DNA from 3 places in the Streptomyces sp. 71268 genome. Region 1 is predicted to be linked to each of the others. Evidence: riboswitches for the same ligand, from Rfam matches in the RefSeq annotation. Region 1 holds a riboswitch; each other region holds the start of a gene.
The links. A riboswitch is a leader RNA that binds a small molecule or an ion and turns the genes downstream of it on or off. The one in region 1 is predicted to bind cobalamin.
Positions count from the first base shown of each region.

Region 1 (9,627 bases):
GGGGCGAGCTGCGAGCCGTAGCACTGCACCGCCAGGCGCTTGGTGGCCCACTCGGCGTCGTCGAGGCGCACCTCCCAGCGCGGGGTCAGCCGGAAGCGCTCCGCCAGGCTCCGGTAGGAGTCCCCGCGCTCGGGGTCGGCGGCGAGCGCCTGCTCGGCCCCGTCGGTGTTCCAGCCCGGGGTGTGCCCGGTGTAGGGCAGGTCGGCGTAGATCAGCGGCGGCGGCGCGCCCTGCGTGACGCGGGTCAGCAGTACCTGTTCGCGCACCAGGGCGTGGTGGTCCTGGCGGGTGCCCATCGGGGCGAGCACCTCGGTTTCGGCGGGCAGTTGGCGCAACCACTGGTCGAGGTGGCCGAGCTGGTCGGGGTTGCCGTACGGGCCGTCGGGGTGCGGCAGCGCGATCTGGGCCACCCCGAGCAGGCCGAGGGCCTGGGCGTCCTCGACCAGCCGGGCCGCGTGGGCCTCGTGTGGCGTGGTGAAGCCGCACATCTCGTCCCATTCGGAGACGGCGGCCCCGGGGTCCGGCGCCCCGCCGTAGGCGGTGACGACGGCGACCGGGCCGCGCAGCCTGGGGAGCACGGCCGCCAGCGACAGCACGGCGTCGTCGAAGTGTGGCGAGATGACGACGGTCCCCCACGGTGGCGTGCCGGGTTCGGGGGTGGTGGGCGTCGCTGCGGACGGGGGCGTCTCGGACATGGGCGTGCGGTCCTTTCTCAAGGGGAGCGGGCGGTGGCGTTGGCGGGCTGGGCCGCGCCGCGGCGCTGGACACCGTGATACGGCACGGGCGGTGACGGTGGAGCGGCGGGTCCACTTTGTGGACCGGTGCGGGCCTGGTTGGTACGGGCGTCCTGGCCGCTGATCAGGGGGTCAGCGGTGGAGGGTGGGGCGCCGGAGCTGGCAAAACCTTGGTCAAACGCGGTCCGGTCGCCCCGCGCGGATTCCGGCCGCGCTGGCGGCTGGTAAGCCGGCGCGGCTGGCACGCGTGACCCAGGCGGGGCAAGGCCGCGTGGCCGTGGCCGCCGCTTTTCGGCCAGGTCTCGCGCGGCCTGTGGGGGTGGCCGGCGCGGGGCGTCGGGTGCGGGAACGCGGGGTGCCGGCCCGGGAGTCGAGGCCGGCGGAGGCTTCCCTTCGCCTGGTCACCCGCGCGAGGATTTCCGCCTGCCGCCCGGCGTGGGCGGAGCCGAGGGGCGGCCCACCGAGCGGCTCACCGGCCGGACCGACGAACGGAGCGGACGGATCGGCGGGTTCCAGATGACGCGCGGACCGGGCCCGCGCCGCCAGAACTGGTACGCGCGTGACGTGTGAGGCCGAAGGGAAGGATGACCCGGTGTTGGCGAGGGCGAGGGGCGTCTCCGCGTTCCTGTTGTGGACTCGATGGACGCCACGCGGCACGCCCTCGGCCCGCAGTACCACCACGATGTCGAGCACGTTCAGGTCCCATCGCAGGCGTGGGGAAGCGGAGTTGAACCAGATGAAGGCGATCGTACGAGCCCTCGGGCAATTGGTCCAGACCACACCAGATGAGGAGTCAGCCGGGCGCATCGCGCCCGCGCGGTCCCATCTTCGGCCCCTGACCTGGGATGTCGCGGCGAGCTGTGGCGCTGTGGCGCCGGCTCGGAACGACGGCGGGTGTGCCCGGTGAGCACTCCCACCGCACGGAACATCTCCCCGCGCACCGTCCTGGTCTGGACCGCCGTCGCCCTCGTCGGCGCCCTCGGCTGGGCCATGCTCGCCCTCTCCCGGGGCGAGGAGGTCTCCGCCGCCTGGATGGTGGCGGCGGCCCTGGGCTCGTACGCCATCGCCTACCGCTTCTACTCGCGCTTCATCGTCACCAGGGTGCTGCGCGCCGACAAGACGCGGGCCACTCCGGCCGAGCGGCGCAACGACGGCGTCGACTTCCACCCGACCGACCGCCGCGTGCTGCTCGGCCACCACTTCGCGGCCATCGCGGGCGCGGGCCCGCTGGTCGGCCCGGTGTTGGCCGCGCAGATGGGCTATCTGCCGGGCACCATATGGATCGTCGTCGGCGTGATCTTCGCGGGCGCCGTGCAGGACATGGTGACGCTCTTCTTCTCCACCCGGCGAGACGGCAAGTCGCTCGGCCAGATGGCGCGCGAGGAGATCGGCCCGATCGGTGGCGCCGCGGCGCTGCTCTCGGTGTTCATCATCATGATCATCCTGCTGGCGGTGCTGGCGCTGATCGTCGTCAACGCGCTGGCCGAGTCCCCCTGGGGCACCTTCTCCATCGCGATGACCATCCCGATCGCGCTCGGCATGGGCTTCTACCTGCGCGTGCTGCGCCCCGGTCGGGTCACCGAGGTCTCGCTCATCGGCCTGGTCCTGCTGCTGCTGTCCATCGTGGGCGGCAACTGGGTGGCCGAGTCCTCCTGGGCCGACACCTTCACGCTGGACCACAGCACGCTGGTGCTGTGGATGGTGGCGTACGGGTTCATCGCCTCCGTGCTGCCGGTGTGGATGCTGCTGGCGCCGCGCGACTACCTGTCGACCTTCATGAAGATCGGCACCATCGGGCTGCTGGCCGTCGGCGTCATCTTCACACTGCCCACCCTCAAGATGGACGCCGTCACCGACTTCGCGGGCCGCGGCGACGGGCCGGTCTTCGCCGGGTCGCTGTTCCCCTTCGTGTTCATCACCATCGCCTGCGGCGCCCTCTCCGGCTTCCACGCGCTCATCGCCTCCGGCACCACGCCGAAGATGATCGAGAAGGAGACCCAGGTACGGATGATCGGCTACGGCGCCATGCTGATGGAGTCGTTCGTGGCCGTCATGGCCATGGTGGCCGCATCCATCATCGACCCGGGACTGTTCTTCGCGATGAACGCGCCGGCGGGCGTGGTCGGGGACACCGTCCAGTCCGCGTCGGAGGCGGTCGCCGGGCTCGGCTACTCCATCTCGCCCGAACAACTCGCCGCCGCGGCCAAGGCCGTGGAGGAGAGTTCGCTGCTCTCACGTACCGGCGGCGCTCCCACGCTGGCCGTGGGCGTGTCGGAGATCTTCTCCGACGTGATCGGCGGCGACAGCATGCGGGCGTTCTGGTACCACTTCGCGATCATGTTTGAGGCGTTGTTCATCCTCACCGCCCTGGACGCGGGCACCCGCGTCGGCCGGTTCATGCTCCAGGACATGCTGGGCAACGTCTACAAGCCGTTCCGGGACGTGAGCTGGAAGCCCGGTATCTGGATCTGCAGCGCGGTCGTGGTCGCCCTGTGGGGGTACTTCCTGTGGGTCGGCGTGCACGACCCGCTGGGCGGCGTCAACCAGCTCTTCCCGATCTTCGGCATCGCCAACCAGTTGCTGGCCGCCGTCGCGCTCGCGGTGTGCACCACGCTCCTGGTGAAGTCCGGGCGGCTCAAGTGGGCCTGGGTGACGGCGGTCCCGCTGGTCTGGGACGTGGTGGTGACACTGACCGCGAGTTGGCAGAAGATCTTCTCGGACGATCCGCGGGTGGGCTTCTTCAGCCAGCGCGAGCGCTACCAGGACGCCATCGACGCGGACAAGGTGCTCCCACCCGCGAAGAACATGGACGAGATGCACACGGTCGTCACCAACTCGACCGTGGACGGGGTGCTCTCCGCGCTGCTCGCCGTCCTCGTGATCGTCGTCATCGCGGACGCGGCCCGCACCTGCGTCCGGGCCATCCGCGACCCGGAGTCCGCCCGGCTCCACGAGGCGCCGTACGTCGAGTCGCGGATCGTGGCGCCGGCCGGGCTCGTGGCCACCCCCGAGGAGAAGCGGGAGCTGGCCGAGGCGGCCGCGGCGAGCGGCCGGCCCGAGCGCGCCCCCCAGGGCGGCCCCTCCGCCTGACCACCACCCGCGCGGCGGGCGAAGCCGACGCCACCCCGGCGCCCGGCCCGCCGCGCGGGCACCGATCACACCACGGGCCCGCCCACCCCGCGGGCACCACCCGCCAGCGTCCGCACCGACGAGGAGCCGATCGCGATGACCAACACCGCCGCGCGCCGGGCCGCGCACTGGGGCCGCCGAGTGCGCTGGTACGTACGCGAGTTCACCGGCGAGGGGACGTACGACCGGTACGTCGCGCACACCCGCCGGCAGCACCCCGACACCGAGCCGGCCAGTCGCGCCGAGTTCGAACGGCAACGGATGGACGAGCGCGAGGCGGACCCCCGCAACGGCTTCCGCTGCTGCTGACGCCGCCCCGCCCACGCGCCAGACGCCCGCCGACCGGCCGACCCCGCGCCCCGCGCCCCGCGCGCCACGGACTCACGCGTGGCGCGCGGGGCGCCGCCGTGCCTCCCCCCGCGCCCGCTGCGCTCCACCACGCGCCCGGCGCACGCCCACCGCGCGCCATGAACGGCGTCGGCGTCCGCTTCGGCTCCGGCTCCGGCTCCGGCTCCGGCTCCGGCGGTGAAGGCTGCCGACCGCTGCCGATCGGTCCCATCCCCACCGCCGTCGCGCGCCGCGCGGGCCGCATCCCATTCCCCCCTCTTCGGCCACTGATGTCCGCGCGACGATGACCGGCGCGCGTCGCGCACCGCTCCGCGCCGAGTGGGCCGCCAACACGCCGGAGACTGTGGCAAGCCACCAATCGAGGGGTCGGCGGCCAACCCGTTCGAGCCCTTCATGACGGGCCCGACGGGCACTCAGACCCCTGGATCGGTTAGCACATCCGTACGGGATTCACCGCGCCGCGACACAAGATGTGGGGGCACACGCCATCGCCGACACAAGATGTATGCTCGTGCTCGCTGTCGCCGCAGGGGAATCCGGTGCGAATCCGGAACTGTCCCGCAACGGTGTACGTGTGCCGTTTTGCGCGCCGTGAGTCCGAGGACCTGCCGACAGCGCGCCCATGGCCGGACACGCTTGCCGGCCCCGGGCGTCGCATACGTCCGGGCCCCGTGGGTTGGGCCGGTGGACGCCGCGTGGCATGCCCGACCACAGGTCGTGGCCCGCCCGTGCGCGCCTTCCGTTCCTCCCGCGCGGCCCCCTGCCGAGCGAGGGAGAGCCACCCGTGACCATCGCGCCAGCGGACCCCGTTTCACGCGAGTCCGTCTCAGAGTCAGCGGTCGAAGGAGCCGGCACCGCGCTGTTGCGCGTACTGACCGACCTCACCGCCGACCTGCCCGCCACCGACCCCGGGAAGGTCGCCGCCGCCGCGCTGCGCGGGCGCCATCCGGGTTCGGACGAGGCGGAGTTGCGGTCGCTCGCGACCGAGGCGGCGGCCGGTCTGATCGCCGAGGAGCCGCAGTACTCGCGGCTCGCCGCGCGGCTGCTGACCCGGGCCATCGCGGAGGAGGCCGCCGGGCAGGGCGCGGTGTCCTTCTCCGCCTCGGTCGCCGTCGGCCATCGCGAGGGGCTGATCGCGGACGAGACGGCGGACTTCGTCCGCGCCCACGCCGCGGCCCTGGACGCGCTGGTGGAGGAGACCAACGCGGCGCGGGCCGGGCACGGGATTGGCCAGGCCGACGACCGCTTCGGCTACTTCGGCCTGCGTACCCTGCACAGCCGCTACCTGCTGCGGCACCCGATCACCCGGCAGGTCGTCGAGACCCCGCAGCACTTCCTGCTGCGGGTGGCCTGCGGCCTGGCCGAGGAGGGCTCCGCGCGGGCGCTGGCCGACGTCAGCGAGCTGTACCGGCTCACCAGCTCGCTGGCGTACCTGCCCAGCTCCCCCACGCTCTTCAACTCCGGCACCCGGCACCCGCAGATGTCCTCCTGCTACCTGCTGGACTCGCCGCTGGACGAGCTGGACTCGATCTACGACCGGTACCACCAGGTCGCGCGCCTGTCGAAGCACGCGGGCGGCATCGGCCTGTCGTACTCGCGCATCCGCTCCCGGGGTTCGCTGATCCGCGGCACCAACGGGCACTCCAACGGCATCGTGCCGTTCCTGCGCACGCTCGACGCCTCGGTCGCCGCCGTCAACCAGGGCGGTCGGCGCAAGGGCGCGGCCTGCGTCTACCTGGAGACCTGGCACGCGGACATCGAGGAGTTCCTCGAACTGCGGGACAACACCGGCGAGGAGGCGCGGCGCACGCACAATCTCAACCTCGCGCACTGGATCCCGGACGAGTTCATGCGCCGGGTCGAGGCCGACGAGGACTGGTCGCTGTTCTCCCCCGCCGACGCGCCGGACCTGGTGGACCTGTGGGGCGAGGAGTTCGACGCCGCCTACCGCGCCGCCGAGGCCGCGGGCAAGGCCAGCAAGACGGTGCCCGCCCGGACGCTGTACGCGCGGATGATGCGTACCCTCGCGCAGACCGGCAACGGCTGGATGACGTTCAAGGACGCCGCCAACCGCACCGCCAACCAGACCGCCGAGCCCGGCGCGGTGATCCACTCGTCCAACCTGTGCACCGAGATCCTTGAGGTCACGAGCGACGGCGAGACCGCGGTCTGCAACCTCGGCTCGGTCAACCTCGCCGCCCACCTGCGCACGGACGTGGACCCGGCCCAGGTCGCCGACCCGATGGACGCGGTGGACTGGGAGCGCCTGGACCAGACGGTGCGCACCGCGGTCACCTTCCTGGACCGCGTGGTGGACATCAACTTCTACCCGACCGAGCAGGCCGGCGCCTCCAACTCCCGCTGGCGCCCGGTGGGCCTGGGCGTGATGGGCCTGCAGGACGTCTTCTTCCGGCTGCGGCTGCCCTTCGACTCGCCGCGGGCCAGGGAGCTGTCCACGCGGCTCGCCGAGCGGATCATGCTCGCGGCGTACGAGGCCTCCGCCGACCTCGCCGAGCGCCCCCGGGCCGGTTCCGACGCGCAGGCCCCCGTCGGCCCGCACCCGGCCTGGGCCGCCACCCGCACCGCGCGCGGCGTGCTGCACCCGGACCACTACCCGAGCGCCACCGCGCACTGGCCCGAGCGGTGGGACGCGCTGCGCGCGCGGATCGCCAGGACCGGCATGCGCAACTCGCTGCTGCTGGCCATCGCGCCGACCGCGACGATCGCCTCCATCGCGGGCGTGTACGAGTGCATCGAGCCGCAGGTCTCCAACCTCTTCAAGCGCGAGACGCTCAGCGGCGAGTTCCTCCAGGTCAACGCCTACCTGGTGGAGGACCTGAAGAAGCTCGGCGTGTGGGACGCGCAGTCCCGCGACGCGCTGCGCGAGGCCAACGGGTCGGTCCAGGACTTCGGCTGGGTCCCGCGGGAGGTGCGCGACCTGTACCGCACCGCCTGGGAGGTCCCGCAGCGCGCCCTGATCGACATGGCCGCCGACCGCACCCCGTACCTGGACCAGAGCCAGTCGCTCAACCTCTTCATGGCCCAGCCCACCATCGGCAAGCTCAGCTCGATGTACGCGTACGCCTGGAAGCGCGGCATCAAGACCACGTACTACCTGCGCTCGCGCCCGGCCACCCGGATCGCGCACTCGGCGCGCGGCGTGGACGCGGCGGCCAGCGCCCCCGTGCCCACCCAGCAGACGCCCGCCGAGGCCGACGCGATCGCCTGCTCTCTCGAAAACCCCGAATCCTGCGAGGCATGCCAGTGACCAGCCCGGCCACCACCGACACCACCAACGCCGCCAGCGAGGCGGTAAAGGCGGCGAAGAACCTGCTCGACCCGGGCTTCGAGCTGACCCTGCGGCCGATGCGCTACCCGGAGTTCTACGACCGCTACCGCGACGCGATCAAGAACACCTGGACCGTCGAGGAGGTCGACCTCCACTCCGACGTCGCCGACCTGGCCAAGCTCTCGCCGGGCGAGCAGCACATGATCGGCCGCCTGGTCGCGTTCTTCGCCACGGGCGACTCCATCGTGGCCAACAACCTCGTGCTGACGCTGTACAAGCACATCAACTCGCCCGAGGCCAGGCTGTACCTGTCGCGGCAGTTGTTCGAGGAGGCCGTGCACGTCCAGTTCTACCTGACGCTGCTCGACACCTACCTGCCCGACCCGGACGACCGTGCCGCGGCGTTCGACGCCGTGGAGAACATTCCCTCCATCCGCGAGAAGGCGCATTTCTGCTTCAAGTGGATCGACGAGGTGGAGAAGCTCGACCGGTTGGAGTCCAAGGCCGACCGGCGCCGCTTCCTACTCAACCTGATCTGCTTCGCCGCCTGCATCGAGGGCCTGTTCTTCTACGGGGCGTTCGCCTACGTGTACTGGTTCCGCTCCCGCGGCCTGCTGCACGGCCTGGCGACCGGCACCAACTGGGTCTTCCGCGACGAGTCCATGCACATGGAGTTCGCGTTCTCGGTCGTGGACACGGTCCGCGCGGAGGAGCCCGACCTCTTCGACGAGGAGATGGGCCGGCAGGTCACGGCGATGCTGGAGGAGGCCGTGGAGGCCGAGTTGCAGTTCGCGCGCGACCTGTGCGGCGAGGGGCTGCCCGGCATGAACACCGAGTCGATGCGCGCCTACCTGGAGTGCGTCGCCGACCAGCGGCTGCTCCGCCTTGGCCTGCCGGTCCGGTACGGCACGGAGAACCCCTTCTCCTTCATGGAGTTGCAGAACGTCCAGGAGCTGACGAACTTCTTCGAACGACGGGCCTCGGCCTACCAGGTCGCCGTGGAGGGCTCGGTCTCCTTCGACGACGAGTTCTAGGCACGGCTCGCGACACGGCTCCCGGCGCCGGCGCCGGACTCGTCTGACGCGGCGCGGGGCGCGCACCTTCGGGGCGCGCCCCGCGTCGCGTCACGTTGCTGCCAGGCACCGTCCTGCCAGGGTGGGACGGGGTGATCGGGCCCGTGGGGACGTGACGCCTCGCTAGCGTTTGGCCCATGCATGGTTCCCAATCTCCCGGCCAGCCCCCTGTCCCGGGCTCCAACCCTGACCCCGGTGCGCACCCGGCCGCGCCGTACGGCTACCCGCTGCCCCAGTTCCCGCCGGGGCCTGGCGTCCCGGCCGCGGCGCATCAGATGCCGGGCGTCGTACGGACCGCCCAGGTGCTGCTGTTCGTGGGGGCCGGGTTCTTCCTGTTCATCGCCGTCATGACGGGCCTCGCCGACGGCTCCCGGTCGGCGGGCCAGGTGACCGGGACCGGGTTGTTCTGGTTCGTCGGGGCGGGCTGCGCCTTCCGGTTCGGCACGGGGAAGCACGCGACGCGGGTCACCGCGATCGTCGTCGCCTCGATCGCCATCGCCACCGGCCTCGGCTCCATGCGGGAGCACCCCACCGGCCCGACGGCGCTCCTCGCGATCGTCGTCGTGGTCCTGCTGTCCCAGCGCGCCACCGGCGACTGGTTCCGCCGCCCACGCTGACCGCAGCCGGTACGGCCAACCCCCCGCGCCACCCGCCAGTTTGGCCAACCTCCTCGCGGCGACCCGGCCCGGTACGCCGACGGGCCGCCGCCCACCGGCGTACCGGTCGACGGCGGCCCGTGGCCGTGCCGTTACGGGGTGAATCAGGCGTTGGGCACCGTCTCGTAGCGCGGCGTGCCCTCTTCCATCTGGCGCAAGGCGTCCTTGCGGTCCCGCTTGGAGAGCCGGTCGATGTACAGGTAGCCGTACAGGTGGTCCGTCTCGTGCTGGAGGCAGCGCGCGAAGTAGCCCGTGCCCCGCACCTTGATCGGCTTGCCCTGGGCGTCCTGGCCGCGCACCTCGGCGTAGTCCGGGCGGGCGAGCGAGGCGTACGCGGTGGGCACCGAGAGGCAGCCCTCGTTGGAGTCGTCCAGGTTGCGGCGCTCGGCGGGCAGCTC
Region 1 is NZ_CP114200.1:2,700,434-2,710,060, forward strand. Features, by position in the region: gene OYE22_RS09845 (PIG-L family deacetylase) at 1-695, opposite strand, end outside; gene OYE22_RS09850 (carbon starvation CstA family protein) at 1,638-3,824, shown strand; gene OYE22_RS09855 (YbdD/YjiX family protein) at 3,960-4,172, shown strand; cobalamin riboswitch at 4,700-4,839, shown strand; gene OYE22_RS09860 (ribonucleoside-diphosphate reductase subunit alpha) at 4,996-7,479, shown strand; gene OYE22_RS09865 (ribonucleotide-diphosphate reductase subunit beta) at 7,578-8,534, shown strand; gene OYE22_RS09870 (hypothetical protein) at 8,711-9,190, shown strand; gene def (peptide deformylase) at 9,334-9,627, opposite strand, start outside.

Region 2 (9,627 bases), 5.1 Mb from region 1:
CGCGAGCACCTCCTCGGCGGCCGTGGGGTCGAGGGCCGAGGTCGGCTCGTCCAGGACCAGGACACGTGGGTGTGCGGTGAGGACGGAGCCGATCGCCACGCGCTGCTGCTGGCCACCGGAGAGTTCGTGCAGCGCCCGATGGCGCAAGTCCGCCAGGCCCAGCAGGTCGAGGGTCTCCTCGACACGTTTGCGCATGGTCTCCGGCGGGATGGCCAACTGCTCCATCGCGTACGCGAGTTCTTCCTCGACCGTATCGGTGACGAACCCGTCGATCGGGTCCTGGCCGACTACTCCCACCACGTCGGCCAACTCCCGGGGCGGGTGGGTCGCGGTGTCGCGGCCGTCCACGGTCACGCTGCCGTACAGGGTGCCGCCGGTGAAGTGGGGCACGAGGCCGTTGACGGTGCCGAGCAGAGTGGACTTGCCCACACCGGTGTGACCGACGACCAGGCACAGCTCGCCCTCGTCGATGGTCAGGTGGATGTCGCTCAGCACGGGCTGGGGCGCCTCGTCATACGCCACGCTGACGTGGTCGAAGGTGATCACTGCGCGGCGGCCTTCCGAGATTGCCGCACGGGTTCGCGCGGTGCGGCGGGTGTGACTGGTGGGGCAGTAGTGGATGGTGGCGGAGGTGCCAGGAACCCGGCCGCTCCGGCCAGCAGGATCGCGATGGCCGGCACGGCGGGGAGGGTGGGCCAGCTCAACGGGTAGAGCGACGGGTTGAGTTCGGCCGCGTCGAAGCCCGCGTTGGTGAAGAGCAGGACGCACGAGAACACCCCGCAGCCCGTTACCGCCCACTCCGCCAGCCGCCACGGGTCCGGCCGATAGGCGGTACGGGTGATGCGCCGGCCGCCCAGCCGTAGCCCGGCCACGCACAGCACGGCGCCCACCGCCAGCGCCGGCATTCCCAGGAACGCGGGAGTGGTGGCGTCCAGCAGCCCGTAGGCTCCGGCGCACAGGCCGCACATGCCGAGCAGCAGCAGGGCGCCGGTCAGTCGACGGGAGGCGGCAGTGGCGCGCCCGGCGCGGCCGTAGCCACGGGAGTCCATGGCAGCCGCCAGCCGCAGCGAGCGCTCCAAGGCGTCCTCCAGGACGGGTACCACGATGCCGCGCAGCGCACGGAGTCCCTTGGTACGGCCGGCGCGCAACCGGCGCGCTCGGTGCACGCGTTGCACACTTTGGACGAGTTGTGGAGCCACGCTGATGGAGACGGTGACCGCGACTCCCAGCTCGTAGAGCGCGCCCGGAAGCACACGCAGCGCCCGTTTGGGGTTGGCCAGGGTGTTCGCGGCGCCGATGCAGCACAGCATGCAGGCCAGCCGCAGGCCGTCCACGGCCGAGGAGAGCACCGCCTCCAGGGAGACCGGACCGCCGATCTCGATGCCCGCGTACCAGTCGGGGGTGGGGATGCGCGGGAGGGAGAAGAGGAAGTGATCGTGCGGAGTGATGCCGGTGGCGAAGACCGCGCGGAAGAGTACGCGGATCGCCACCACGGTCAACGCCAGGTACAGGTAGTACTTGAAGCCTCGGGCCCAGGGCGCCTCGGTGCGGCGCATGCTGATCACGTAGCCGAGGACGGCAAGGACGAGGAAGAGCAGCAGGGGGTTGTTCGTCCTGCTGACCGCGGTGGCCAGGGCCAGTGCCCACACCCACCAGGCCACCGGGTGCAGGGTGCGCGGCAGCCGGCGCGCCACAGCGGGCCGCTGCCCGGGCCCCGCCCGCCGCTCAGTGACAGTGCTGTTCGTCACCGGGCTACCCGGCACGCCGGCGCTTGACCGCGTACCAGGCGGCACCGCCGATCACCATGACGAGACCGGCGGTGACGGCCGCGGGCACGATCGAGCCCGTGTCGTGTGCGGCATCCCGTGCCGGTGCGGCATCGGCGATGGTCACCGACGGCGCGGGAGCGGCGAGCGCGGCACCCGGGCTGGCGCTGCCGGACGCCGAGGCCGAGGGAGAGGCTGACGCCGAGGGGGAGGCCGTGGCGCTGGCCGACGTGGACGGCGACGGTGGTGGGGAGGTGGGCTTCGCCGAGGCGGGTGGGTCCGACGGGCGCGAGGGCGCGTCGGGTCGGCCCCGCGGGGGAGCGGGGCGCTCCCGAGCCGGCTGCTCGGGAGCGGGGCCGGTGTCCACGTCGGGCGGCAGCGGTGTGGCAGTGCGGGTGTCGCGCGGCGCGGGCGCGCCGCTGGGCCGGGCGTTGTGGGCCCGGAGTTGGTCGGGGGTCACCGTCGGCCGGCCCTCGGTCCCGCCGATGTTGGTCCCGCCGAAGATCCACAGGTCCACGCTGCCGGGCTTGGGCTTGTAGAGCATCGCGCCGAGTTGGCTGTACTGCCAGTCGTTCTGGCCCGGATCGGCGTGCCAGTATGACCAGTAGGCGGAGGCTGGCGGAGTCAGGACGCAGTCCTCCTGCGCGGGCGGCGGAAACTGCTTGCCGCCCTGGTAGCCGCTGTAGCCGATGCGGCAGATGAACGCCGGGCCGTCGTGGCCGGTGCCGGTGGTGCGCCAGCCGCCCTGGTTGAGCAGCTCGTAGCCGGTGGTGGGGGTGGTGCCGCAGGAGCGGAAGATCGGCCCGCCCCAGTCGCTGAAGTCGACGGCCAGCACCGCCCCGGACGAGGTGGTGCACTGGCCGATGGGCCGCGGCGCAGCGGCTACCTGACTGGAGGTGGCGAACGCGGTGCCCGCGACCAGTGTCAGGGCACCCACCACGCGTGCGACGGCCTGTGGCACGCGGGCCCTCACGCGCTCTCTCCCGTGTCCGTCGCGGCCCGCCGCCGCGCGATGACGACCGTGCGCCAGCCGGCCAGCGACAGCAGGATGGCGGCCAGCGCCAGCCCGCCGGCCTGCACGCCGGTGGACGCCAGTGCACCGTTCGACGTGTCGACGCCGGGCCCGCCTCCGCTGGTTCCGCCGGTACCGGCGCCGCCGACGGAGCCGGTCGAGCCGTCGGCGATGCCTGGGCCGCCATCGCCCGGGGTGACGATGTCAGGAAGGCCACCGTTGCCCGGCGGCGTGTCACCCGACGGCGTGGGGGTGGGCTGGGTGCCGGTGGGCGGCTGCGGCCGGGTCCCGTTCAGATCCCGGACCAGAGTGGCGAACGAGGTGCCGACCGAACCGCCGAGCCCCTGCGTGGAGGCGCGTACGTCCGAGCCCCGTTGGCCGTCGGCCGCCACGTTGAAGCCGCCGTCGCTGTTCTGCTGGCGGGCCAGAAACTTCCGGGCCTTGGCAATCTGCGCCTGGTACTTCGACGCGTCCAACGACAGTCCCTGCACCGCCAGGGCCGCGGAGTTCACGGAGTTGCCCGAGGCACCGGGGAAGCCGCCGTCAGCCAACTGCTTGCTCGCGATCCAGGCGAGGGCTTTCTCCACCGCCTGCCGGGACGCGGCGTCCGGTACCAGGTCGAGCGCCATGGCCGCCATTGCGGTGGAGTCGACCTCGGAGTCCCCGGTGGAAGGAATCAGGCTGGGCCAGGCGCCGGAGGCGTGTTGCAGGCCGCGCAGGTAGGCGACCGGAGCGCTGGCCGCCGCCTTCTCGCCGGCCCGCAACTGGGCGATGACCCCCAGGGACTGGCCGAACACCGAGGGGGCGTAGGCGTACGCGCCCTTGGCCGCGCACTTACGCTCCGGCGCCTGGCTCGGCGCCTCGCACACCGCCGCCGCCAGCGCCGAGATCAGGTCGTGGCCCGCGAAGTCCCGCGGGTCACGCCCGACGATCTGGGCGAGCACCGCCACCTTGCCGATCGATCCACCGGCGGCGTGCCGGGTGCCCACCCCCGTCCAGTCGTTGACGGTCCGCCCCGACGAGGTGGTGTCCTTCCCCCTGCCGTCGAGGAAGTCGACGATGCCGCGCAGCGCGCCGTTGTCGTACCCCGTCGCTGCCAGGGCGTACGCCCCGTCGATGGTCAGACCGAAGTCGGCGAACCCGCTGCCGACCACGTTCTCGTAGAAGTGCCCCTGCTGAAGACGGGAGCGGTCGACCAGGTAGGCCGTCCCCTTCCTCAGGTCAGGGCCCTCCCCGGGGCGCCACGGCGGCTTGGGGCCGCTCGTCGGCGGCGTGGAGGGCTCCGTCGGGTGGGTGGTCGGCGGCTTCGGTAGATCGGGTCGCTTGGTCGTCAGCGAGGCGAGACTGGTCCGTGCCCCCGCCAACGCGGCGCTCCAGGTGGGGAAGAGCTCAGGGTCCGCGGCGCCCTCGTCGAACCCGAAGCCACCCGAGGCGGTCTGCTGCCGAGACAGCCACGACACGGCGGCATCCGCCCGGCGGGTGTCACCCAACAACCGCAGCGCCTGCGCCGAGCGGGCGCTGGCGGTCACATCGCCGCTGGTCACACCCGGGTACGCGGCGAAGGCCCCGCTGGACAACTGCGAAGTACGCAGCGTCTTACGAGCCCTGGCCACCACATCCGCGTGCCCACCGACCTGGTGGAGCGCGATGACGGCATACGGGGTGGTGGCCGGGTCGCTGTACGCACAGGTCTCACCCGCGCGGACCAGCGTCGCGCTGAACCCGCCGTCCTTGCACTGGTGAGCGGCGAGCCGGTCGACCGCCGCCTTCGGCACCGGCACACCCGACCGGTGCAGCGCCAGTACGGCCAGGGCCTGGGTTTCCACGTCGTCCACGCCGACGAAGTCACCCGCTGCCGCACAGCCCTCACCACCAGCCGTGCAGAGGCTCCCGGCGAGGTCGCCGGCCAGGTCATGGCCGCCGAACGCGCGCGGATCGCCCTCCGTGCTCGCCGCCAACAGAGCCAGCAGAGCGGCACCGATCACGCTGGGAGCGTGATCGGTTCCCTCGGGGTAGGCGAACTCCTCGGTATGCGCGGCGAGCCAGGACGTCATCTTCGTCAGCGTCTCGCTCCGGCCGCCGGCCCCGGCCACCGCCAGCGCGGTCTGCGCCGACTGGTAGAGGTGCGGGGCCTGCGCCGCCTCGTCTTGGACGTGGTCGCCGTCGGTGAGGCGGCTCGTGAGCCAGTCCCGCAGTGCCGGCAGGTCCACCTCACCTGGCTCGACATCGGGCGGAGTGTCGCCCCCGTCGCCCCCACCTCCCGCCCGCACCTGGGCGGGCGTGAACGTGGGGCCGCCGGTCGAGCCGCCCGGGGCGGTGGCGCCGAACACCCACGCCTCGACCGAGCCGTCCTTGGGCCGCTGACTCATCGCCCCCAGCGGGCTGTAGGTCCAGTAGTCCTGGCCGGGTGGGGCGATCCAGTACGACCAGTACGCCGAGGCGGGCGGGGTGAGCTTGCACGCCTCGCGGTCGGGCGTGGGGTACTGCTTGCCGTCCTGGAACTGGGCGTGGCCCAGACGGCAGATGAAGGCCGGACCGTCGTGTTCGGTACCGACAGTGCTGAAGCCCGCCTCGTGCAGCAGGTCGTAGCCGGTAGTCGGGGTGGCGTCACAGCCGCGGACGATGCCACCGCCCCAGTCGCTGAAGTCCACCGCGACCACGGCGCCCTTGGTCGGGGTGCAGGAGGCGATCGGATCGGCCGCCGCCGGTGTGGCCAGGGTGAGCGGGCCGGGCCCGAGGCCCGCTATCACCGCGAGCGCACACGCCGATGCGGCGAGGCGGGCACGCCTACCACGCACTGGTCTGCGGCCATCACGCCGGACCGCTCGGTTCCCGTACCGCAACCTCACCGCTGCTCCCCTGGCCAGTCGGCCGTGGCGGAGGCCCGCGTGACGCGGTGGGCCCGACCCAAGATCCCGGGGTCGTGCCTGCCGTACCACGCCGTAGTCCGCGACGGCGTCAGTCGCTCGGCCTCGGACCAGGTAATCCGGCTCGCCCATCGAACACTTGGGGTGCTCGATGAGCCTACGGTTGCGGGTCAGCGCCGGACTTGGACCGGCTTCCCCTGGTAACTGAGGCTGGAATCTGCCGAATTAGAGCACAGGTGCGAAATGGATGACAAGGGGGTGTCTCGGCCGGCCCGGGGCGAGTACCGTCTCTCACCGTGCCGAGCGGGGGAATCTGGTGCGAACCCAGAGCTGACGCGCAGCGGTGTGGAACGGTCGGTGGCCGATCCGAGCCCGAATGCCCGCCCGGCCCGTCATCACGGACGTCGCACCACGCGCTTGGGCGACGGCCGCGCCGCTGCCGGAGGTCGCCCAGCTCGCCCAAGGGGCCCGACAGGCAAAGCGCGAGGCCGTCTCCCCCTTCTGCCGGGAGCTCACCGACATGTCACCGATCCACACCCCGCGCCCGCACGGCCTCACGGGCAACCGTCGCGCTCTGTTCGCCCTGCCGGCGGCTCTTACTGCCCTCACCATGGCCGCCGTCCCTGCCACCGCGACCTCGACACCCGCCCAGATATCCACCTCCACAACCAACGGGGTGTCCTACCTCAGATCGCTCCAGGCCGCCGACGGCTCGTACGCGGGCGCCGGCCTGTCCAACGAGTGGGCGTTCTCCGCCTTCGCGGCGGCCGGCACCGCCGCCGTCGACGTCGCGCCAGGGGGCGACGCGACCAGGAACGCCCGTACCGTCTACCGCAACCACCTGGCCGCCCCGGGGTGGCCAGGAACCTCCCCGGTCGTCACCGACTACGAACGCGGCACCATCAACGCCTACTCCGCCGGCATCGACCCCGCGCGCGTCTCAGCCGGACGCAACCTGATCGCCGACACCTACGGACACTGGCAGAACTCGGCCCCCGGGTACTGGGGTTCGCCCACCAACTTCAACGGCACGGTCTTCGCTCTGCTGGCCCTGGCCGGCGCCAAGACCCAGTCGGGCGGCCAGCGCGTACCGCAAGCCCTGCTCGACCGCTCCGTCGCCACCGTACGGGCCAACCAGCACGACGACGGTGGTTGGAACTACAGCAAGGCCGAGGGCGACCCGGCCAAGCTCGCCGCCGCCAGCGACATCGACATGACCGGCGCCACCATGGCCTCCCTGTGTGTCTCCGGCGTCCCCGCCTCCGATCCGGCGATCACCAAGGCCAAAGCCTTCCTGAAGTCCAAGCTCATCAACGGCTCGGGGGCCTTCGACGCCATGTTCGGTGTCAACACCGACTCCAACGGCTGGGCCGTATCCGGCCTCAACGCGTGTGGCATCAATCCGCAGACCGGCGACTTCCTCACCAAGGCCGGCAAGACCCCGATCGACTTCCTGATAGCCCAACAGTTCAAGCCCGGCGGCGGCTTCAAGTACCTGCCCACGGACACCAGCCCCTCCGCCTACGCTTCCATCGACGGCCTGCGCGCCGTCGCCGGTGGCGGCTTCGCGACCGCACCTCCCACACCTACCACCGGCGCGTCCCGCTGGGTGGCGACCACCCAGTTCGCCCCGGGCACGGCAGCCCGGCTGGCCGTGACCGTGGATGACGGCACCTCGCTCAAGGTCTGCGCCGTCACCCTCACCCCGACTGGAACGACCACCACCCTGGGAGCGGTCTTGGACGCGGCCACCAGCTCCGCCGCCCCTGCCGGCTGCGTCACCAGCCTCACCCCCACCACCGGCGACGGCACCGTCACCTCCCTCAACGGCAAGACGAACAACGCGACATCCACCTGGAAGGTGAGCGTGGACGGAGCGCCGGCCAACACGGCTGCCCGTAACAAGGTGATCAACCTGGGCGACACCATCGCCCTTCGCTACGGGAGCTGACCTGACCGCTGGGCCCGGGACCGAGCGCGGGCCCAGCGGGAGGGTTCTCCGTCAGCACTGGATAACGAGCTGCTGGGGACAGCACCCAGATAGGTCCTGCTGCTATGCCGTAGCGCCGTCGATAGAATTCTGACCGAACGCGGTAAGCATTGCGAGATGTACGCTGAGCAGCGAGCAAATGGAAGAATGAGTAGATGGCTACGCACTTGTTTCATCACGTGAGGCACGCCGCTGCGCTGGGAGCTGCCCTTGACCGCCTGGGTGTGGTTTTTCGGAAGTTCGAAGAACAGGACTCCGGCTGTGTCTCCTACGGGTTATTGGCCTCGGGGCAGCGCTGGTTCGTGCAAGGCGCTACAACCCCGCAAGGGATCTCTGCTCTACGGCGTGCGATTGCACTTCACCGCAGCATTTCACACCCGGCCATAGTGCCTTTGGCGAGCTCGTTCGCCACTGAGGATGGTCTGGTGCTGGTCTATCCATGGACGAGTGGTGATGTTTTATATCACCCAACGCTTTCGCGTGTGGGAGGGCGTGCAACGTCGGGAAGTCCGATGGCTAGGTTCAGGAGCCTTCCTCTCCCTCGCATTTACGCTGCACTCAACGTCATGCTCTCTGCGCATGTGGGCGTGGAAGAAGCTGGGTTTGTCGCAATCGATTTCTATGACGGATGCATGCTCTACGACTTTGATCAGCACCGCATCAAGCTGATCGACCTGGATGAATACCGGGTAGGTCCATTTGTCTTGGAGGCCGACCGACTTCCTGGATCGAGGCGTACATGGCGCCAGAGGAGTTTGTGCGCGGATCGCTGATTGACACGCGCACTACGGTGTTCGCTCTCGGCCGGATGCTCCGTTTGCTCTTGGACGCGGGTGACGAGGAGAAGCTCTGGCGTGGGACAGGGGAACAACTGGACATCATCAAGACGGCGACCGCGGCTGACCCAGAGCACCGGTTCTCGTCTGTCCGATCATTCGTTCGCGCCTGGCAGGCGTCAGCGGGAGATGGTATGTGACCGTAGGTTTGCGGTTGTAGACAGCGGTGCGGTGGTGCGACGCGAGCTGTCGCATCACCGCACCGCTGTCGGTCATTACAGCCCACGCTGCGGCGGTCAGCCATGCTGCGGCTGCTGGGTTCAGCCAGGCAGTTGTCCCGCCGAGGCGCGGCATCTTGTGTACCTGACGGTTCAGGTGATGCACTCCGCAACACAGTCGTGAGTTCAACTGACGTATTGCGCCCCATGGGCGGCAAACGTCGCTTCGGGACCTACCGCCGAGCAGCCTTTCGGTTGGCCGTCGCTCCTCGCGCATGGCGCCCCGTCCGACCTCCCCTCGTTCGAGCGCAGGCGCCCCTCCGGCCTCACAGGATGACCAGGCCGGCGGCGTTGAGGAAGGAAGTTCGGAGTTGACGGTCAGTATTAGGGTGCGACTACGCTGGCAGTTGCCTTAACGGAGGTTGGCGGATACGAACGTGGATAACGTCAACCGTCAGGTTCGACTGAGCTTCCTGGGTTGATCAAGATCATCCTGGGCCTGACCGCCCAATCTCCGTACTCTGCGCGTTCGAAACGGAGAGACCTTGCGCCGTACGGACCAGAACATGATCGAACGACCCTACGACGGCTGCGGGCAGTGCCTGCTGGGCGTCCGCCGGCGCAACATCGTCGACTGCCTGAAAACCGGCTACAGGATGCGGGACGAGGGCAAGCTCCTCCTCACCCACGGACACGACGGCCCGTGGGATCTCAAAGACGAGAACCGCTTCACCATGGAGGCGTGGGGCGCCCAGATGGAGTTGCCGGCCATCCAGCGCCGTATCCGGGACGGCACGGTCAAGACTCGCGCGGCTGGTCGCCCCAAGGGCAAACCCTTGTACGGCTTCCGGTACGTACGTGATGGGGTGCCCGCCAGCGTGTAAGCCGGTCGGCCGCTTGAGGGCCGAAGAGTTCCGGAGCAGCCAGCCATCGCTGCCACTGGCGCACTGACTGCTGGAATCTGATGCCGAAGAAGTCATGCGGCGGGTCGATGGCAT
Region 2 is NZ_CP114200.1:7,823,085-7,832,711, forward strand. Features, by position in the region: gene OYE22_RS31175 (ABC transporter ATP-binding protein) at 1-546, opposite strand, end outside; gene OYE22_RS31180 (energy-coupling factor transporter transmembrane component T) at 543-1,748, opposite strand; gene OYE22_RS31185 (LPXTG cell wall anchor domain-containing protein) at 1,753-2,706, opposite strand; gene OYE22_RS31190 (prenyltransferase/squalene oxidase repeat-containing protein) at 2,736-5,528, opposite strand; cobalamin riboswitch at 5,737-5,880, opposite strand; cobalamin riboswitch at 5,893-6,048, shown strand; gene OYE22_RS31195 (DUF4430 domain-containing protein) at 6,256-7,596, shown strand; gene OYE22_RS31200 (hypothetical protein) at 8,202-8,408, shown strand; gene OYE22_RS31205 (hypothetical protein) at 9,196-9,513, shown strand.
Region 2: linked by a shared signal. The riboswitch ahead of OYE22_RS31190 (prenyltransferase/squalene oxidase repeat-containing protein) and the one ahead of OYE22_RS09860 (ribonucleoside-diphosphate reductase subunit alpha) in region 1 are both predicted to bind cobalamin.

Region 3 (9,627 bases), 5.1 Mb from region 1:
GCACGGGCGGCGGCGAGTTCCGTCGCCATGTCGGCCAACCGGAACCGCAGGGCCTGAGCGTCGAGGAGGCGCCCGCCGAACGCCTCTCGGTCGGCGAGATGGGTCAGGCTGCGGTCGAGGGCATTGCGGGCGCCGCCCAGGGAACAGGCGGCAATGCCGAGGCGACCACCGTTGAGGCCGTTCATGGCGATGCGAAAGCCCTCGCCCTCGCGGCCGAGGAGCCGGTCGGCGGGCAGCCTGACATCGTTCAGGACCACCTGGCGCGTCGGCTGGGCGTTCCAACCCATCTTGCGCTCGTCGGGTCCGAAGTCCAGACCCGGGTCGTCCTTGTCGACGACGAACGCGGAGATGCCGTCGGCGCCCTCACCACCGGTACGGGCCATTACGACGTACAGCTGGGAGGACCCGGCACCGGAGATGAACTGCTTGACGCCGGTGAGCACCCAGTCGTCACCGTCTCGTACCGCGCGGCTGGTCAGGGCCGCGGCGTCCGAACCGGCTCCCGGCTCGGTCAGGCAGTAGCTGGCGAGGTCGTCCATGGAGCACAGGCGTGGCAGCCATCGCTCACGCTGGGCGTCGTCGCCGTAGTGGTCGACCATCCAGGCGACCATGTTGTGGATGGACAGGTATCCCGCGATGGACGGGCAGCCGGAGGCGAGGGTCTCGAACACGAGGACGCCATCGGCACGGGTGAGGGCCGAACCGCCGGCTTCTTCCCGGACGTAGACGCCGCCGAGACCGAGCCCGGCCGCCTTGCGCAGCACGTCGACGGGGAAGTGCTTGTCACGGTCCCAGTCCAGCGCGTGCGGCGCGAGGTGGTCTTGGGCGAAGTCGAGCGTGGTCTCCACGAGGGACCGCTGGACCTCGGTGAGCAGAGTGCTGGTCATGATCGCTCAGCCCATCGTGGGGATCGTGAAGCTGGCGCCTTCCCTCAGGCCGGCGGGCCAGCGCGAGGTCACCGTCTTCGTGCGGGTGTAGAAGCGGATCGAGTCCGGGCCGTGCTGGTTCAGGTCGCCGAAGCCGGAACGCTTCCAGCCGCCGAAGGTGTGGTAGGCGACCGGCACCGGGATGGGCACGTTGATGCCGACCATGCCCGTGTTCACGCGCCGCGTGAAGTCGCGCGCGGTGTCACCGTCCCGAGTGAAGAGCGCCACACCGTTGCCGTAGAGGTGTTCGCTGGGCAGGCGCAACGCCTCTTCGTAATCGGCGGCGCGCACGACGCACAGCACCGGGCCGAAGATCTCCTCCTGGTAGACACGCATGGAAGGGGTCACCCGGTCAAGGAGAGAGGCCCCGGTGAAGAAGCCCTCCTCATGGCCTTCCATAACGAAGCCCCGCCCGTCCACGACGAGTTCGGCTCCTTCTTCGACGCCCAGCTCAACGTAGGAACGGACCCGCTCGACGGCGTCACGGCTGACCAGCGGGCCGAAGTCGGCTTCGGGATCGTCGCTGCGGCCGATCCGCAGCGTGCCGATGCGCTCCTTCATACGGGCCACCAGCGCTTCAGCGGTGTCCTCGCCTACCGGGACAGCGACGGAGACGGCCATGCACCGCTCACCGGCCGAGCCGTATCCGGCTCCGAGCAGTGCATCCACCGCTTGGTCCAGGTCGGCGTCCGGCATCACGATCATGTGGTTCTTGGCACCGCCGAAACACTGCGCGCGCTTGCCGTGAGCTGCGGCGGTGGCGTAGACGTGGGCGGCGACCGGGGTGGAGCCGACGAAGCCGAGTGCTGCCACCCGGGGGTCGGTGAGAAGGGTGTCGACCGTCTCCCGGGCGCCGTTGAGGACGTTGAGGACGCCGGGTGGCAGCCCGGCCTCCAGAAACAGTTCGGCGATCCGTAGGGGAACGGACGGATCGCGCTCCGACGGCTTGAGGATGAAGGCGTTGCCGCAGGCCAGGGCAGGGGCGGCCTTCCACAGAGGAATCATGGCCGGGAAGTTGAACGGGGTGATGCCGGCCACCACACCGAGCGGAGAACGGAGCGAGTGGACGTCGATGCCGGTGCCGGCGTTGTCGGTGAACTCGCCCTTGAGCAGGTGCGGGATACCCGCCGCGAACTCGACGACGTCCAGACCGCGTCGGATGTCACCGTGCGCGTCGGCGACCGTCTTGCCGTGCTCTGCGGACAGCAGCCGGGCCAGCGCGTCCTTCTCCTGCTCGGCGAGTTGAAGGAAGCGCAGAAGGACCCGGGCGCGGCGCTGGGGGTTCCATTCGCCCCACTGGCGTTGGGCTTCGACGGAGTTGGCGATGACCGCCTCCGTCTCGGTACGGCTCGCGAGGGGGACCAGAGCCTGGACCTCGCCTGTGTTGGGGTCGTACACATCACCGAAAGACCCCGAGGTTCCCGGGGTGTGCCTGCCGTTGACGAAGTGCGTCAACTCGCGCACGGGGGCGCGTTCGTGCTCGCGGACCATGACTGCCTGCTCTCGTCAGGAGGATCCGGGGATGGCGCGTCCCCCCTGCGTACGGACGTGGATGCCGTACGGGTGCAGGGGGTGCGAGATCACATATGGCCGAAGCCCCGTCAGACGGCGGGCCCACTCGGGTCGTGGAGACAAACCGGTGCCATGCGTGTCAGCTCCATCCTCGTGGACAACACGGAACATCCCGCGGCCGGTATCCTGACTCCCGGATCAGCGCGCGCCATCCGCCTTCCCGACATCCAGCTCGTCAGTGGCGTTACCTGTCGACGGCGTACTCCCCGGTCACAGTGGCGGGACCGTGCCGGATTCACACCGGCTTCCCTGCACCGCGGGCCTTGTGGTCCCGACTATATAGTTGGACGTCCTAGTAAATCCACTACTCCAAGCCGGCCCCCCGAAGTTGCCCGGTCATCGGTGTTCGGGATCGGCCGCCCGGTGTTTGACGGAGCCGGGGCACGGGCCCGAGCCTGGCGCGCGGCCCGCCGAAGGGCCGTCAGCACCGCCAACCCGGCTGGCATGACCCACACACGTGGTTGGCGGCTACCCGAGCGGTGTCCCCGTCCAGGGACGAGGCGATGTCCATGGCAGTGCGGCACTGGCACTGCTCGGACTCGGACAGAACGGCCAGAAGGAGAGACCGAGCCGGAAGTCGAAGAAGTCGCCGGACATGGCCCATCGACGGTCGGCACGAGCGCCTCACACCGGCCCGCCCTACCGGGGTGCGTCATCGTGCCTCCTTCACACCCCTCTCGCACCGCCAGCGAGAACCGCATCGGGCGATATCAGACCTGTTTCAGAGGGGCGGGAGCTTCGCCATCCAGGTGTCGAACAAGTCCAGGTCGTACCGTTCACGCCGACCAACCCAGTGAGATACATCCGGCCATTCCCAGGCCACGCGACCAGGGTCGACGGAATTCAGCGTGGCATACCATTCACGCAGCGGTTCAGCCAGCCGTACGTGCACCTCGAAATTGCGGCGCCGCCGGGAGATATCCCGCTTCCGCTGCTCCCGCAGAACGTCCTCGGGTAGCGTCACACAGGCGATCAGGTCCGCGACGCCTAGGGTCTTCCTGGTGATGGCCGACCGAGTGAGCTCCAACTGGCGCGTGAATTCATCGGCGGTGGCGGACAAGCCGGCACGCGCCAGGGTCCAGGATAAATGGAGCTTCAGAGGGTCGGTGTCGCAGACAGCGCGCCCTTGGTCATTTTCACGATCGAGCGCCCTGGCCCAGCGCTCCTCACTGCGCCTAGTCCAGAAACGGCTCACCCCGTCGATATCCGCAACGTCAGGCGGGCGTACGTGACCCGGTTTCTCGCCGACAATTTGAGCAGACGGAAAAGTGGCCACATAGTGGCTCTTGCCTACAGCAGTAGGGCCTTCAGCGACGATAATCACTCGCCGATTTTCTCACGGCGCGCGCTTTGACTTAACAGCACTGATCGCCTGCGCAGCCCGTTGAGGACGACCGCTCGGACGCTGTCGCCGCACGGCTGAGGCCGAGCGTGACGCACCGCGGAGCACGCGTACTGCTCGAGTTCGGCGGCAACGGGCTCGCCGGAGGGTCGCACGTGCCGCAGGCCGACGTTGGGCCCCGGGAATCCATGTGAAGCGATCGACACGCCCCTTTTACCGTCGGCTTGGGGGAACGTAGGATCACCTGGTCATCGCCGCGACGGGAGACGGGAAGCCGGTGCGAATCCGGCGCGGTCCCGCCACTGTGACCGTGGAGCGTCCCTGCAACACGCCACCGCGCACCGCGCGGGAAGGCGAAGGGGACGCCAACCCCGGGAGCCAGGACACCGGCCTGTCGCGGGCCCACCCCGAGGAGCGCGGACTCCAGGAGGCACCACGTGTCCCAGTTGTACCCCTATGCCCGCACGCGCGGGTTCCTTCGTGTCACGGCCGCTGCCGTGGCTCTGACATCAGTGCTGCTGACTACGGGATGCGGTTCGTCCGGCGAAAGTGGTGCGGACGCGAGGGCCACCACAGCCGCGCCTTCGGGCTTCCCGGTCACCGTCGACAACTGTGGCATGGAGACGACATACGACAAGCCGCCGTCGCGAGTGGTCACCATCCACCAGCACCCGGCGGAACTCATGCTCGCCCTCGGCCTCAAAGACCGCATGGTCGGCACCGCGTTTCCCGACTCCGCCGTCCTGCCCGAGTTGAAGAAAGAATACGAGGCGATTCCGGAACTAGCGAAGAAAGAGCCGTCGTTCGAGAGAATTTTGGACGCTGAGCCCGACTTCGTCTACGGCGGATACGGCAGCGCCTTCGCGGAGAACGAGGGTCGTTCCCGCAAGGCGTTCGCCGACGCTGGCATCGACACTTACCTCAACCGCGAGTACTGCGGCAAGAAACAGGTGACGATGAAGGACACCTACGACGAGATCCGGGCCATCGGTACGATCTTCGGCGTCCCGGGCCGGGCCGACAAGCTGGTCACGGACCTGAAGAGCCGCGTCAGCAAGGCCGGTGCCGAGGTTGAGGGCGAACCCAAGGTATCCGTCTTCGTCTACGACAGCGGCGACAAGAGCGCCTTCACCGCCGGTGGCAAAAGCTTGGGCACCGACTTGATCCGCCTGGCCGGCGGCGAGAACGCCTTCGCCGACCTGGACGACGTCTTTGGTGACGTCTCGTGGGAGCAGGTTGTCGAGCGCAAGCCGGAGGTCATCGCTATCTACGACTACGCCGGCGCCGGAAGCGTCGAGGAGAAAAAGAAGTTCCTGGTCTCCCAGCCCGCGCTCGCCGACGTACCGGCCATCAAGAACAGGCGGTTCGTCGTCCTGCCATTGACCGCCACACTGGTCGGCATCCGCTCGGCCTACGCGGTCGGCGACCTGGCCCGCGGACTACACCCCGAGAGCTTCCGGTGACCCAGGCCGCTCCTGGTACGTCCGACGAGCGGCCTGTCCCACGGCGGAAGGCCACTGGTGCAGCAACAGGACGTACGCGGCTGGCTGTCACGCTGCTGATACTCGCCGCTCTGCTCGTCGTCTCCGGTACGGCGGGCCTCGCGATCGGCTCTGTGCATATACCGCCGAGCCAGGTGTGGGGCATCGTGACGCACGCACTGGGCGCCGACTGGCAGCAGACGGACTGGACAAGGGCCCGGGAGATCATCGTGGTGGACGTACGAGCACCACGGGTGCTGCTCGGCGCGGTCACCGGCGCCGGCCTCGCGGTGATCGGCACCGCTCTGCAGGCCCTGGTACGCAATCCGCTCGCCGAGCCGTACCTGCTCGGCGTCTCCTCCGGGGCGTCGCTCGGCGCTGTCTCGGTGATCGTGTTCGGAGTCACCCTCTTCGGACCGGCCTCCCTCTCGGTGGCCGCCTTCGTAGGCGCCCTGGGCGCGCTCCTGCTCGTGTACGCCACCGCCCGCACCGGTGGTCGCATCACCTCGTCGCGGCTAGTGCTGTCCGGAGTAGCGATCGGGGCGGTACTGACCGCCGTGCTCGACCTGCTGCTGCTCACCACCGACCGAGGCAACGAGGCCCGCGCGGTCCTCGCCTGGACCCTCGGCGGTCTCGGCGGCGTCAACTGGGACACCCTGTGGTTGCCGAGCATGGCCTTGCTGCTCGGCGTCGGCGTCCTCATGGTGCAGGCCCGCAACCTCAACCTGTTGCTGGCCGGCGAGGAGGCGGCAACGACGATGGGGCTGGATGTAGCCCGCTTCCGCGCCCGGCTGTTCGTCCTGCTTTCCCTCGTCACGGGGGTGCTGGTCGCGGCGGCCGGCCCGATAGGCTTCGTCGGCCTGATGATGCCTCACATCGTGCGTCTGTTCGTTGGCGGCGACCACCGCCGGGTCCTGCCGACGGCGGCACTCGGCGGAGCAATCTTTCTCATCTGGGCCGATATCGCCGCCCGGACGGTCGCCGCGCCGACGGAGATACCCGTCGGCGTGCTCACGGCCCTGTGCGGCGGGCCCTTCTTCCTGTGGCTGATGCGCCGGGACGCCCGGCGCGGCACCGGCCGAGGAGTGGCATGACCGCGACCGAACTGAGCGTCGACGGCGTCACGCTGACCGCCGGAGCCCGCCACCTCGTGCGCGACGTCTCGCTGACTGCCCGTCCGGGCGAGACCATCGGTCTCGTGGGCCCCAACGGCAGCGGCAAGTCCAGCCTTCTACGCACCGTTTACCGCGTCCTGCGACCAGACACCGGCCAGGTCCGGGTCGACGGAGGCGACGCCTGGTCAGTGCCAGTGCGACAACTGGCTCGCACCGTGGCGGCCGTGGTGCAGGATTCGGCCGCCGACTTCGATCTGGCAGTCCGCGAGGTCGTCGCCATGGGCCGCACCCCGCACAAACGGCTGCTCGCCGGTGACACCCCCGAGGACGCGGCCCTCATCGACTCCGCGCTCCTCGCGGTCGATGCCGCCCACCTGGCTGACCACCCCTTCGACCGTCTCTCCGGCGGCGAGCGCCAACGCGTCCTCATCGCGCGCGCCCTCGCTCAGCAGCCCACCCTCCTCGTCCTGGACGAACCCACCAACCACCTCGACATCCGCCACCAACTGTCCGTGTTGGGCGCACTGCGCCGTCTTCCCGCGACCGTGCTGCTCGCCCTGCACGACCTCAACCTGGCCGCCTACTACTGCGATCGCCTCTACGTCCTGCACGCTGGCGAAGTCACCGTTTCCGGAGCGCCCGCCGACATCCTCACCCCGCGCCTCCTGGCCGAGGTGTACGGAGTGACGGCGGAAGTCACCACCCATCCGCGCACGGGCACCCCGCAGATCATCTTTCTCCCCGACGAGCCACCTGACTGAAACGGTCTGACGGGGGCCTCGACTCCCCGAAGTCGCCGCGCACGCCCTGCAGAATTGCACTTACATTGTGGGCGGATTCCACAACGCTCGGCTCGGGGTCACGATGGGCGGCTTGATCAACACCCTCGAACGCACCATGAGTAGCTAATGTCACGGCTCGTCGTGTCCACCCTCGCACGAGCATGGGCTAGGAGCTCCATCAAGCGCACTCTACGCACTCCAAACCGACCTTTGCGCGCACATCCGGGCATGCGTGACGTCGCATTCGAACCACGCCCTTCTCAGCGCGTTCGACTCCCTCCGTATAGAATACCCGCCTCACTATCTCGCTTCTCTTAATGTACTGACCACGGACGGGGGGCGATGGTGGCCGAGCTGTTGTTGTTCCGACAGAGCTCCACTGGTCGGGATATCGAGCTCCGGGGCTCGACGGTGGCGTTGGAAGTGGATCTGCAGCGGCGGGTCGAGGCGGGGCTGGAGGCGATGCTCGGCGTGCGGTTCCTGGCGTCGGAGTACCCGACCGGCCCGTGGCACAGGGGCCGGATCGACACCCTCGGGCTGGATGAGAACGGCAGCCCGGTAGTAATCGAGTTCAAGAAAGGGTCCGACAGCGGGATGCTGTCGCAGGCCGTCTCCTACCTGTCCTGGCTGGAGTCGGCGCACCACGAGTTCGAAGCGCTCGTGCGGAAGGTGCTGGGTGCGGAGGCTGCCGAGTCGATCGACTGGCGCCGTCCGCGGATGATCTGCATCGCGGCCAGCTTCTCCCACCACGACCGTGTGGCCGTGCAGCGGCTGCCCGAGCGGATCGACCTGGTGCGCTACCGGATCTTCGAGGGCGGTCTGCTCAGCCTGTTGCTGGTCGACTCCTCGCCCGGTGCCTCGGCCGCTGCTTCGTCTCGACGAAGTCGGCGGCGGGAGACGGCGGTCGACGTCGCGGTGACGGCCCCGATGGCTCCTTCGTCGGTGAGTGCCGGCCTCGTACCGGAGTGCCTGCGGGACCTGTACGCGGAGGTAGACGAGGCGCTCACGGCGTGGGGCGAGGTCGAGGTAGCGCCGCTGCGCCACTACATCGCCTACCGGCGGCTGGTGAACGTGGCATCAGTGATCTTCCGTCCGAAGCGCGAGGCGATCCTGGTCTATCTCAGACTCGACCCGGAGACGGTGGAGCCGGTGGAAGGTTTCACCCGGGACATGCGCGGCATCGGGCACCTCGGGACCGGAGACCTGGAGGTGCGCCTCACCTCGGCCGCCGACCTGGAGAAGGCGGCACCGTTGATCCGGCGGGCGTTCGAGGCGGTTTGACACCAACAGAAGGGCGGCTGGCGCATCGGCTACTCGATGCGCCAGCCGCCCTTTGGCCGTCTGCGATCCGCCTGCATGGGGCTCCCCTTTCTCGTGATCACTACTCCGGTCCGGCCAGGACGAGGTCGTCCTGCGTCAGCTCCGCGCGGAGCCGCTGCTCTGCCACGTCGGCGTAGTGCGAGGACAGCTCGACCCCCACGAACCGGCGTCCCTCGCGGAGGGCAGCCACCCCTGTGGTGCCGCTGCCGGTGAAGGGGTCGAGGACGATTCCGCCTTCGGGGCAGATCTGGACGAGCTGCCGCATGATCTCGACGGGCTTCTGGGTAATGTGCACGCGGTCCTTGCGTGGTTGGGAGGCGATGAAGTGGCCGGGCAGGTAGAGGTCGCGGTCCTTGGCCAGGCTGCCCTTGACGCCCCAGGTGATGAACTCGGCTGACTGCTTGAACCCGCCCTTGCGGGGACGACTGGCGGGCTTGACCCACGGGATGGTGCCGGTCCAGGTCCAGCCGGCCATCTGGAGAGCGTCGGAGGTGGTCGGCTCCTGGCGCCAGTCGGAGAAGACAACGGCGACCGCGTGCTCGGTGGAGGCCCGGTACGCCTCGGTGAGCAGGGTGGTCAGCCAGCTTCGGTAGCTGCGTTGGTCGCGGTTCTCGCCGGGGAAGTTGCGCAGGTCGTGTGCGCTGTCGCCGCTGACGTACTTGGCTCGCGCAGTGCGGCTGGTGCGTTCAGAGCTGGTGCGTCCGCCGGAGTTGTACGGCGGGTCGGTGATGACGGCGTTGACGCTCTCGTCCGGGAGGGTCTTAAGCACGGTGAGGGCGTCGCCTCGGTGCAGCGTGTAGCTCATGTGCTGGCCTCGTTTCGGGTGCGGCTGGTCCCGCTGTCGTCAGTGCGTGGCGGCGCTGGTTGGGAGCGGGGTTGCGCCGGAGGTTAGCTGCGAAGTCCGGCCATGCCCAACGAGCTGTGTAACTGCCCGAGGGCCGTTTGGCGCGGCCGGAATCCAGATCTACTGTCTCGCCACGTCACCGGGCCAGAACAATGCTCAGCCTCAGCTGACCTGCACTTATCCGTACCGTCTCGTCAGCCGAGCAGTCGTGAGGGGAACCGATGTACCTCCTGAGATTACGAGCG
Region 3 is NZ_CP114200.1:7,806,385-7,816,011, reverse strand. Features, by position in the region: gene OYE22_RS31140 (acyl-CoA dehydrogenase family protein) at 1-887, opposite strand, end outside; gene OYE22_RS31135 (CoA-acylating methylmalonate-semialdehyde dehydrogenase) at 894-2,417, opposite strand; cobalamin riboswitch at 2,597-2,779, opposite strand; gene OYE22_RS31130 (hypothetical protein) at 3,220-3,822, opposite strand; cobalamin riboswitch at 4,052-4,250, shown strand; gene OYE22_RS31125 (ABC transporter substrate-binding protein) at 4,287-5,303, shown strand; gene OYE22_RS31120 (iron ABC transporter permease) at 5,300-6,415, shown strand; gene OYE22_RS31115 (ABC transporter ATP-binding protein) at 6,412-7,197, shown strand; gene OYE22_RS31110 (DUF5655 domain-containing protein) at 7,564-8,499, shown strand; gene OYE22_RS31105 (site-specific DNA-methyltransferase) at 8,600-9,343, opposite strand.
Region 3: linked by a shared signal. The riboswitch ahead of OYE22_RS31135 (CoA-acylating methylmalonate-semialdehyde dehydrogenase) and the one ahead of OYE22_RS09860 (ribonucleoside-diphosphate reductase subunit alpha) in region 1 are both predicted to bind cobalamin.